2 regions of the Paenibacillus sp. FSL H3-0329 genome follow, and region 1 is predicted to be linked to the other one. Evidence: riboswitches for the same ligand, from Rfam matches in the RefSeq annotation. Region 1 holds a riboswitch; the other holds the start of a gene.
What was found. Region 1 has a riboswitch for cobalamin ahead of NSQ66_RS02310 (anaerobic ribonucleoside triphosphate reductase). Riboswitches for the same ligand answer to the same signal wherever they lie in the genome.

Region 1 (5,867 bases):
CGATTCTACAGCTTCCATGAACAGGTCAGGCAGGGAGACCCCGTGGAACACGTCATGTGCACGCATACGCTCGTCACCGTTGTTCAGCTTAAGATCAAGGAAAGCGAGAATATCTTTATGGAATACATCAAGATATACAGCTACAGCACCCTTACGTGTGCCCAGCTGGTCTACGCTGACTGCTGTATTGTTCAACTGGCGAATCCAAGGGATTACGCCGGAGCTTGTGTTCTTGTGGCCACGGATATCCGAACCACGTGCCCGTACTTTTCCAAGGTAAACGCCGATGCCGCCACCCATTTTGCTTAGACGTGCTACGTCTGTATTGGAGTCAAAGATACCCTCTAGGGAATCGTCTACAGTATCAATAAAGCAGCTGGATAGCTGTCCAGCGACCTTTTTGCCGGCATTAGACATTGTAGGTGTAGCAGCAGTCATGTAGATGTTGCTCATAGCCCAATAAGCTTCTTTTACAAGCTCAAGACGTTTCTCAGCTGGCTCACGGTGCATCAGGTACATGGCAATAATCATATAACGTTCTTGTGGAAGCTCCATCACACGGCCGTCAAAATCATGCGCCAAATAACGGTCGGATAGCGTAAGCAGACCGATATAGTCAAACAAAAGGTCGCGTGTATAATCGATACACCCACCTAGTTCGATAATTTGTTCTTTGGTGTAATGACTTAGAAGTTCTTCGCGATAGATTCCTTTTTTCACGAGATCCGTAATTAGTGGATACAATTCACCGTAAGGCTCTTCTGGATAAGCTTTGTAGCGGCGATGAACAGCAGCTTTTTTATAAAGGGTTGTCAGAAGGGCGCGGGCAGCTGCGAACTTCCAGGTAGGCTCTTCTTTTGTTACAAGCTCTAGAGCGCTCATGGTGAAGGCGTTGCTGATTTCTTCTCCGCTTACCGAGTCACGACGCAGTTTGGAATTCACTCCACGCAGCAAAGTTTCTTTATTTAGTTGATCGAGACCTTCCAGAATACGGTCAGCGTAGACGGAAAGACGGTTCTCATCAAAAGCCAGTTGGCGATTATCCGGTTTTACTACGAATTGCGGCATGGTTAGTTCATCCCTTCTTATTTCAAATTAATTTTCAATATCAAAAATTGATATATTATAGCGCAGCAGGCTGCCACAGAAAGACCTCCGAGCCGTTCATGCTGGCCGGAATGTCGATAATGCGTTGGTTGGAGCTTCCCCGGTAGAGAAGCGTAGTATCTTTCAGTTCTTCTACAAATCTTCCATCTATTAACACCTGACACTGCTTAAGTAGATCCCATTCCGGCGTACCGGGAAGGGCTGTAAGTTCTTCGTACGTATAACCACTGTAAATCCAGATTGAGAAGCCTGGCAGTACAGCGCGAAGCTCATGAATGAACCCCAGCAACTCTTCTGCTGAGAAAAAAGGATCGCCGCCTGCCAGTGTCAGACCATCCAGCAAAGGGTTAGCGGCGATTTCTGCAATAATTTCATGTTGTCGTTCTAAGGTGAAGACTTCTCCATATTTAAAGTTCCATGTCTCGGGATTAAAACATCCCGGGCAACGATGGCGGCAGCCGCTGAGAAAGAGGACGGCCCGCATGCCCTCTCCCTCGTTAATCGACTCCGGATAGTAACCGCAAATATTCATAGATGCTTAACGCGATCCCGTACTTCAGCTTGTTTGGCGGCATTAAAGCGGGTCTGATAGTCGCCGGTTAAATAACCTGTAACTCTGCGCAAACGGCGGATGTGCACGTCATTCTCATGTGCGTTGCAGGAAGGACAGTTTGTCCCAATTACGCCTTCGTATCCACAGCTGGAGCAGCGGTCAATCGGATGGTTAATGCTGAAATAGCTGACCTGTTGTTCGAGCGCATATTTAATGATTTTGATAAAAGCCGATGGGTTGTTGCGGGCATTGCCGTTTAATTCGACATAAGAAATAGCCCCGGCATTGCAATATTCATGGAAAGGAGCTTCCAAGCTGATCTTCTGAGCAGCACCCAGATCGAAGTATACAGGGATGTGAAAAGAGTTCGTATAATATTCACGGTCGGTTACGCCCGGAATGGAACCCAGTACCTTGCGATCAACTTTTGTGAATTTACCGGACAAACCTTCTGCTGGAGTTGCGAACAGAGTGATGTTGAGATCCAGTTCCTCACTTTTCCGATCGCAATAGTCCCGCATATGACGCACAATAGCCAGCGCCTTGGCATGAACTTCCATATCCTCGCCATGGTGTTTGCCGTACATAGCTTTCATACATTCCGCCATACCGATGAAGCCAAGAGACAGACTGCCATGCTTTAGCAGATCGCCTACAGTGTCATCAGGTGCAAGATGCTCGCCGCCTTCCCAGACGCCTTCTCGCATCATGAAATCGGAAGCTTTAGCTTTTTGTGCGGTTTGAATGTGGAACCGATGAAGAAGTCCTTCCAGCGCAATATCCATATAATGATTTAGATCTTCATAGAAGCCAGCTTCGTCTGCGATGGTACGTCTGCCTGTTACTGTGCCGTGTGCCAGACCTAGCCGAACCAGATTCAGTGTATTAAAGGAAAGGTTGCCCTTTCCAGAGCAATGATTACGACCAAAACGGTCACCGAGCACTCGGGTTCGGCAGCCCATTGTAGCGAACTCCGTATCAGGATCACTTGGATCATAATACTGCAAGTTGAGCGGAGCGTCCAGATTAGCGAAGTTTGGATATAGTCTGCGCGCAGAACATTCAGCCGCTTTTAGGAACAGTTCATAGTTAGGATCGCCTTGTTGTTGATTGATTCCTTGCTTGCATTTGAAGATTTGAATCGGGAACACTGGTGTTTCTCCGCTGCCAAGTCCGTTCATAGTTGCTGTTAGCAGAGAACTGATCACAAGCTGACCTTCTGGTGAAGTACAAGTACCGTAGTTGATGCTGGTAAACGGTATTTGTCCACCGGATCGGCTGGACATGGTATTCAGATTATGTACCATACTTTCAGCCGCTTGCAGGGTTTCGATTTCGGTTTCCTTTAGTGCAAAACGGAACGCTCTTGGATATAACTCCGCCAGATCGGTCCGGCTCATCGTAATCTCGCCCAAAGATTCATCAGCTTGTCCTTCTTCAAAATAATCCAGACCCTTGCGGAACAGCTTGGCGAAGGATTTGGTTACATAAGGTGCCAGATCATAGTCGAGTTTATTGGCGGATACACCACCATATTGAGCATTTTGCTGGGATTGGAAAATAATCGCTACCAGAGACATAGCAGTCATTATTGAGTTCGGAGGACGAACGCTGCCGTTGCCGGTATTGAAACCTTCACGGAGAAGTTTATCAAACGGGATAAAAATACAGTTCGTCGTTCCAATCGCGTATTGATCCAGATCATGCACATAGACGACATTGTCATCAATAGCCTGCACTAGCTGCGGCGGCATCGTAAAATTGCGGGCGTACCATTTTGAATATTCACTGCCGAACTTGCTCATTTTACCGGAGAAACTCTCTCCATTCAAATTGGCATTCTCGCGCAATAGGTCCATATCCCGACTGTCGATAATATCCCGGCCTAAATCAATGAGCTCTTCTAAAAGAACTTCCCGTGCATTTTCTACTCCATTAAATTGTCTCTCCAACAACGTCATTGTACAGCTCTCCTCTCAGTATAAAAGAAAAACATCTATCATCAAATCCATATATCCATAGGAAGTTGGACTGCCATAAGCAGTCGTATATTTGTTCTGATTACATAAAAAAAGCATCCCCTACCCGAGGATGGCAGAAAATGCCCGATGCGTTATGTAAATATCCACACGGATATTTGCAGAGGTCTCTACGTAGATGACCGCATGCGGACACCATCCCTGTTCCTCGCAGGCATCAATAGTTGGTGTCGTCGAAACAGGTAGGTCTCCTGGCTTCCGTGGGATCTCTCGGCGCCTTCCCAAGGGTGTTCCTAACCCTCAGTGGCATCTGCCGGGAGATGTGGATTCTCAAGCTTCCCAGAAGCTTAAGAAGGCCATCCGGTTACAGTGGCGGGACCGCAGCGGATTCTCACCGCGCTTCCCTATTAAGCTCTAAATCCGGTTAAGGATCAAAGCGCCTGTCTCCACTATATTTTGTTGTCGTTAGATAAAAATAACCCAAGATGTTGTGTTTGTAAACAGTTTTTTAGAAAACCCGCGCGGGGAGCGGGTTCTTTAAAAGTACTCCACAAATGATCCACAGGCTGTCCATAAGTAATCCACAATTGATCCACAGGGAGATGCGAAATGATTCATAAATTGTCCGAAAAGATGCCACAAAGAGTCCATAAATATAGTGCAGATGACCCTAGAATTTGCGCATGAGAAAATACTCTTAGCCCAAAGTCATATTTTGGAGTAATCAGAAGAAATAGAAGAGATAAGGGAGGATAATCTTGCTTAGTTTGTGACAGAGCGGTGGAATTGTTACAATGGAAGAAGATAGGTACTATAAAATTTCGAGGAGGTATTCTCATGCCTATTGCTGAAGTTACAGTTATTCCAATTGGAACAGGCAGTACCAGTCTTAGCAGCTATGTTGCGGATATGCAGCGGGTGCTGAAGACAGTAGAAGGGATTACATATGAACTTACGTCCATGGGGACGATCATCGAAGGGCCTCTGCAACGCATTTTTGCCGCGGTAGAAGCTTTGCATGAGTCTCCTTTTGCCGCAGGTGCAGAACGTGTCTCTACCTCACTTAAAATAGACGACCGCCGCGATAAACCCTCCACTAGCCGTGGAAAGTTAGAGTCTGTGGAGCGTAAGCTACAGGTGGATTAGCAGTTTAGGAGGGCGGAAAACAGGGAGAAATAGGCTTGCGTTTCTGGCTGAAAGTTGTATAATATTTTTTGTTTGACAGAAAAATCAGCTTTAAGCTGGTGTAGCTCAGGGGTAGAGCAACGCACTCGTAATGCGTAGGCCGGGGGTTCAATTCCCTTCACCAGCATCCCAAAAAACCATACGTGGCGCGGATTTCCGAGGTTTCGGGACCGCGTCATTTTTCATTAAATCCCCTGGCTTCTAACATTCTTCTAAAAGATAAGACATGGCGAAATCGCTAATGAAAACGGTATGACTAGTGGTCACTGTCGAGCAGATGGAAGGTGTGTCGCAAGCTGACAGCAGTCAGAATGAAGGATGGTGGAGGAGGAGCAGCATAAGCTGCTTTTCTCTTGCGGGGGCAGATTGGTTAGATGGTAATTACTATAAAAATAAAAAAAGACACCACAAGGTGTCTTAGTACAGATACTTTTCGCTCGAATTTCACGAGCTCGTCAGTGAACTGAGTTCATAAGCAAGACTGGCTACGGCTAACAGATGAAGAGATAAAGTAATATTAATGTTAAAATGTGCGGTAATATTAATTTTCATAGATAACCACGCTCCTAAAGTATAAATACACATAAAGAAAACTTTATAAAGCGCTTGGCCTGCCATCATCAGTGCCAGGTAGCCATCCTGTACAGACGCCTTAGCGTTTCGACAGTAACATTATACTTAATATTTTGTGTTTTGCAAACCAAAGCCCCCTTAAGACTGAAATAATGAGCAATGTGACAATTATGTCATTCTGAATTGAATATTGTTAGGTTAATCGATGGGGAAGTTTACGTGTCTCCCTTATACTGGAAATTAAATGATTTTATTTCCGAAAGGGGACAATCCACTGATGACTGACGTAATTAAAGCAATAATACTTGGCATAATAGAGGGCTTAACTGAATTTTTACCAGTATCATCTACTGGACACCTTATTTTAGCAGGCGATTTGCTTAGCTTTGAGGGAGATGCTGCAATAACTTTTAAAATTGTTATTCAGTTGGGTGCAGTGATGGCAGTTCTAATTCTTTATTGGAAAAGGT
Region 2 (5,867 bases), 520 kb from region 1:
ATCTTAGCTTTGTGGAAAAAGGTTCACTTCGTCCCGGTGACCGCAGTATTGAGAAGGATTATACCTTTGATTTGGCTTCCGGACGGATGGGGAATGTCGATTTTGGCGAGTCCCGCCAGCCTTATGCTGATTTGGTATGGAAGCTGTTACTGCTGAATCCAGGAGATATTAACGACTTCGTAAGCTTCGCCGATCAGATTCTGCGTGGAGAGAGTCCTGAGCACAAGCTATCTCTTTCTTTCTATAATGAGCTGGCTATCTTTTATGAGATTGAGCAAGGGAACGAGCATTTATATACGGAAAACAAGAGTGCGGTGCTAAGTGGTTTGCTTTCATACCTAAAGCCAGACGGTGCAATTCATTCTAGAATCCGCTTGAATGATATTTTCTTAGAACGGTTTGACCGGGAATTTGATCTGATTCGGCAAAGAAATGTGCCAGATCCGGCGATTATGGAATGCTTTAAAGAGTATTTTGTACTTAAGGATCACAATTACAGGGTCAGAATCGTGGATTATTTCATCAATGGGATGCTTCATAGTGTGGAAGCGGGCCGCAAGGATATTTTGAGTGCTGCTTACGGGATCATTGAGAGTAATGATGAGTTAAGTGCAGCTTACTTCCAGCGCGTGATGTCTGAAACTTATTTCCGTAAGCAGCTACTTGAGCCTTATATGGAATCAAGACTAGCTGCGGCGTCCAGATCTGCGGATATTCTGAGCTTTGTGCTCCATTGGGGGCGGTTCCTGCCAGTGGCGTTAGAGCAGTCTTTTGCTCAAAATGCTGTGAAGGATTATTTGCTAGAAAAGCTTCAGCTGGAGCATGATCCGGTGGCTTCTGTGGCGGAAATTCATGAAATTGTAGATAAGGCAGAAAAAGATCGCCGCAAAGGAACAGGAGTTGCTCCTAAGGCACTCTCCCTAATGCAGGATCTTGCTGCTTCAGCAGATAGATTCTTACTGAACCGCTTATCGCTTTCTGATATGACGCAGGAGGAGCTTCTGGAGGTAGTTTTTTTACGGTATGGTAATGTTGTCGATTGGCAGCCGCCACTGGATAGGATTAGCAAGCAGAAAGAGAATGCGCTGCGTGCCGCTTACCGCTGGTTTGGTGAAGAGAAGCCAAATGAAGAGATTTTTACAGGATTGTCTCCGCAGGAACTAGATGATGTGCAGCTACTGGGTCGTCGTTTGCTAAAAGAGGCGCGTGTTCTAGAACCCTTTGAACGGCTTCCGCTAGCCTTTTACTATACAACTCAGCGTGAAGGGGGTCCGCTGGATTACGATGCGCTTCTGGAGCTGTTAAAGCGTAAAGCCGGTTCCGACAAAGAAATCATCTATCGGTTTTTTGCTTGGTCGCAAGGCAATCCTTTATTTACGGTTTCGAATAAAAAGCTGCAACCGGGTTACCGTAAGGCGATTCTGAAGTATTTCCTGAGCAGTGATCGTGAAGCGTTCAAGAATCGGGAATTCCGAAAGAACTATGTCGCGGCAGCTCGGCCTGCTCTGCAAAATGTGTACAATGAAGCCCGCTCCCAACTGGCTTCCCCGCTGGCGCGCTGGATCAGCCGCAGCCGATTTCGACTCTTAATCTCCGGCTCCATTACGGGTATTCTGGTGATTATTGCAATTATCGTATTCAGTATGCTGCGTCCGGATGATACGAAGACGGCTCTGCCGGGAACAAGCCCTGAGCCGACCCCTGTTCAGAGTGCAGGCAATGTGCTGCCTCCGGCTTCAGTATACTTGAAGGATCAGAGCGGCGAAGGAGATAAGGGGAGCAGCATATTGGTGTTCACCTTCGCAAGTGCAGATGACTGTGTGCAGTTTCAACCGACTGAGATTAGTTTAATGTCTTCGTCTACAGAGATAGATAAAAGCTTTAAGGTCGCTGCTACGAATGGGACTTGTCCAGTGCCGTCAACGGATGGGACGGATGAGAGAAACGCCGCTGACGAGTCAGATGCCGCTGGCACTACTGGAGGAACAGCAGAAGGTGCAGATGCTACTAATGCTGTAGCTGATGTATCTCCGTCTCCTACGCCTTCCTCTGATGCTGAGGACAGCACTGGGTTGCCTTCCGCAACAGCTGTGACTGAAGGGGAACAACCTTCCTATCAGGTTGAGGTTACATTGGAGCCTGGAGCGACAATTTTAGAGAAAAGTATGATCAAAGCCGGAAGATTTACATTGATCGTAGATCCCGATCCTAATATTCCACCAGCTTCTGATTCAAGTGCTGAACCTTCCCCAACTGCAAGTCCGGAAGGAACAGTCGAATAACAAGCTTTCTGAACAGCAATACCTACCGGCAGGTGGCGTATTGCTGTTCATTTTTTTGCTGCCCTTACTAAGCTTTTCTATAGACATGCTATGTATTAATAGATATGATTATGGATGTCAAAATAAGATACTACATACTGGAAAAGGTGCAGACTCTATCAATCTAGTCGTCTGCTTAAAAGGGAAGTCCGGTGCAAGAGTCCGGCGCGGTCCCGCCACTGTATGTGCGGAGTTTTTCTTCTATAAGCCACTGCCCCTAAGGTAGGGTGGGAAGGTGAAGAACAGCGATGAAGCATCAGCCAGGAGACCTGCCTTTTTCGTGAGCGTTTCTATTCTTCGTGGGGTAAGAATGTGGAACATATACAGATGGACTGTTGGCAGGAAGCAAGCGCCTCAGCCTCGATTTGTAATCTTCCCTGACCGCCCTCCAAAGGGGCGGTCTTTATGTTATGCGTCTTATTCCCAGCAGTACCCATTCTTATACAGAAAGAGGTTAAACAATGAAGAAAATCATGTCTTCCAAGTTTGTAGCACTTGGGCTGGCCTTATTCATGGTCATTTCAATTCTAGGAACATCTCTTGCTCCGGCAGGACAAATATTTGCAGAAGCGAGCGCTGGCTCCGGTCTGGAAGCAACTGCTGCGGAGCGGATTAATGTTGCGGATGCGACTTATGCGGCTGCAGAATATCTCTTGAAAGGTGGCGTGCAATCGGATTGGCAAGCTATTGGATTAGCGCAAGCAGGATATAAGCTGCCAGCCAGTTACCATTCAGAGCTTGAGAAAAAAGTAAAGGATGCAGCTGGCAATTTCGCCAATGTAACCGATTATGCTCGAATCGTGCTCGCAGTGAGAGCGATTGGTGCAGATCCTACTAGCTTTGCTGGTAACGGAACGACTCCTGGCTATAATCTGATTGAGAAAATTTATAATAACAGCAAGCTCAGTGAACAGACGCTAAATAATCCGGTATATGCTTTACTTGCGCTGGATTCTGGTAAATATAATATCCCAAGTGACGCGAAATGGACGGCGGATAAGCTCCTTACGGAGATTCTCTCCAAACAGAATCCGGATGGGGGCTTTGCATTAACCTCAGGCGCAAGTGAGCCTGATATGACAGCGATAACCTTGACGGCTCTGGCGGCACATAAAAATAATCCCGAAGCCTACTTAGCAGGGCTACAAGCCGTAGCTTGGTTATCTGCAGCTCAAGATAGCCATGGGGGTTACGGTGACAGTGCTGAAAGTAGCGCACAAGCAATCCTTGGACTCGCATCCTTCGGAGTTGATCCTAGTGGATTAGAATACACCAAAAACAAAGTGGATCTAATGGAGAACCTGCTTAGCTATCGTCTAGCTGATGGTAGCTTCACCCATAGCCGTGGTGGAAGCAGTAATGTTCTGGCGACAGAGCAAGGACTTCAGGCGCTGGTTGCGTATAATTTGCTGTATAAAGGAAGCAACAGTAAGCTATACGATTTTTCCAAATCCTCCGTTCAGAGCTCACTCATCTACGCTCCTGTAACGATTGAGGGACCACGGGCCACGTTGGCACAAGGGTACGCCTATGCTGGCAACGCACTTGGAGCGTTAGAGAAGCTGGCGCTTCAAACGAACTTGCCGATCACGAATCCTTCGGGCAGTTATGTGACTGGCATCGGAAGTATTGCTGCTGGAAGCTTTGGTGGTTATGACGGATGGATGTATGTTGTATCACGTGACGGAAAATGGATTAATCCCGATGTAGGCATGAGTGATTTTGTACTTAAAGATTCAGATCAGGTACTGGTTTATTATGCCGGAGATGACACTAAACTTGTGGATTCCGTTACCCTTTCCAAACAAAATCTTAAAGAGGGCGATTCTTTTACTGTCACTGTAACTAGTAAGACGTGGAAATGGGACGCTGCTACGAATACTACCTCTCCTGTAACGGCAAAAGCTGCGGGTGTTCAGGTCCAAATTGGAGCTCACACGGTAACGACGAATGCTAAAGGTGAGGCCGTATTCTCAGGAAATGTGCCCGCAGGTGACTATACACTGTCTGTAACTGGCTACCGCGAAGGTAAAGCGCCAACGGTTGCTAAATATACAAAAGCTATAAAGGTAACTTCTAAGAATGTAACAGCTTCTCTTACCGTTGAAGGCCCGGAAGGATTGATTAGTGAAGGGACTTTAAAAGCCTCCAATGCTCTTGAAGCGTTGCAGCAACTAGGATCTACCGATGATTTTAAAGTAGATATCACCAAATCGTCTTATGGCAACTTTGTATCAGGTATCCATGGAGTTTCGCAAGGTACTTACGACGGATGGTGGAGCTTCGTAGTATCACGCGGCGGGGAGTGGATATATCCAAGTGTGGGTATGGATGCGTTCGAACTACAGGAATCCGATCGTGTGCTTGTCTATTATGCAGGTGAAAATACACAGGTTATAGATTCTGTGGCGCTTTCCCCAACGCAGCCAAAAGCTAATGAAGCTTTTACCGTAAAGGTTTCCCAGAAAAAGTGGGTGTGGAATCAGGACAGCTTCACTTCTGATCCGGTTACCTCACCAGCTGCAGGTGTGCAGGTTTCGATTGGTGATAAGAAGGTAATCACGAATGAACAAGGTGTAGCTGTTGTTGAGGGGGGTCTCCCGGCAAATAGCTATACAATGACTGTTACCGGTTATGTTAAAGACAGCGTACCGAGCGTAGCGCGTTATACTCAGTCTCTGACTGTTGGATCGTCTGTTATTGCTCCAGCTAAAGCTACCGCTACCCTTTCAGTGATTGGAGATAGCCGGAAGGGAACCATCCTAGCCAGTACAACAGTAGCTCTAAAAGAGGGCGAAACGGCTTATAGCTTACTAGTCAGTCAATTAGGCACCAAGGTAGTATCATCCGGCAACGTTGGAAGCATCTACGTGAAATCTATTGACGGATTGGCTGAATTTGACGGAGGCCCAAGCAGCGGATGGAAGTATAAAACGAACCGGGATGCTGATCCAAGCATCAGTGCAGACAGTTATATTTTGCAGAACAGTGATACTTTGTACTGGTACTATACCTCTGGAGAATAAGGAAGAGGAATGATTAATTAGGCGGGCACAGGGATTCGGAGTAATAGCGGATCGGGTGCCCGCCCTTTTATTTTTTTGGAAAAGTCGTTTTATGACAATATATACTTTTATTCGACACAATATTTAAAAAATCATCAAACTCTTAGCCCTTCCGACCGATAAAAATAGATAGATCATAAGATAATGTGAAGGCGGAGTGTAGATGAAAAATTTGAAAGTGAAATACAAAATAGGGTTGCTTTTGGTATTCGCTGTAATCATGGTGAATGTTGTAGGGGGCATAGGCATCATCACGATGACCCGAATGGCCGAAAAAACAAATGAGACATATAATGAAAATTTATTGCCTGTTTCTTACGTAGGGCAGATGCGTACGAATAATCGGGCTATTGAATCCTATCTTTTGGAGCGTTTGATTAGCGTAAATGCCAGCAAAAACAAAGAACTTTCTGAGAGTATTCAAGTGAAGGTTCAGGATAATAATGAACTTATGAACAAGGTGAAAGCGATTCAGTATAAT

Region 2: linked by a shared signal. The riboswitch ahead of NSQ66_RS04505 (DUF4430 domain-containing protein) and the one ahead of NSQ66_RS02310 (anaerobic ribonucleoside triphosphate reductase) in region 1 are both predicted to bind cobalamin.

What each region holds. Positions count from the first base shown of each region.
Region 1 covers NZ_CP150150.1:520,559-526,425, forward strand. The annotation lists gene NSQ66_RS02300 (ribonucleoside-diphosphate reductase subunit alpha) at 1-1,068, opposite strand, end outside; gene nrdG (anaerobic ribonucleoside-triphosphate reductase activating protein) at 1,124-1,639, opposite strand; gene NSQ66_RS02310 (anaerobic ribonucleoside triphosphate reductase) at 1,636-3,621, opposite strand; cobalamin riboswitch at 3,863-4,098, opposite strand; gene NSQ66_RS02315 (MTH1187 family thiamine-binding protein) at 4,477-4,785, shown strand; tRNA gene NSQ66_RS02320 (tRNA-Thr) at 4,880-4,951, shown strand; gene NSQ66_RS02325 (undecaprenyl-diphosphate phosphatase) at 5,675-5,867, shown strand, end outside.
Region 2 covers NZ_CP150150.1:1,041,092-1,046,958, forward strand. The annotation lists gene NSQ66_RS04500 (hypothetical protein) at 1-2,282, shown strand, start outside; cobalamin riboswitch at 2,410-2,613, shown strand; gene NSQ66_RS04505 (DUF4430 domain-containing protein) at 2,783-5,347, shown strand; gene NSQ66_RS04510 (methyl-accepting chemotaxis protein) at 5,550-5,867, shown strand, end outside.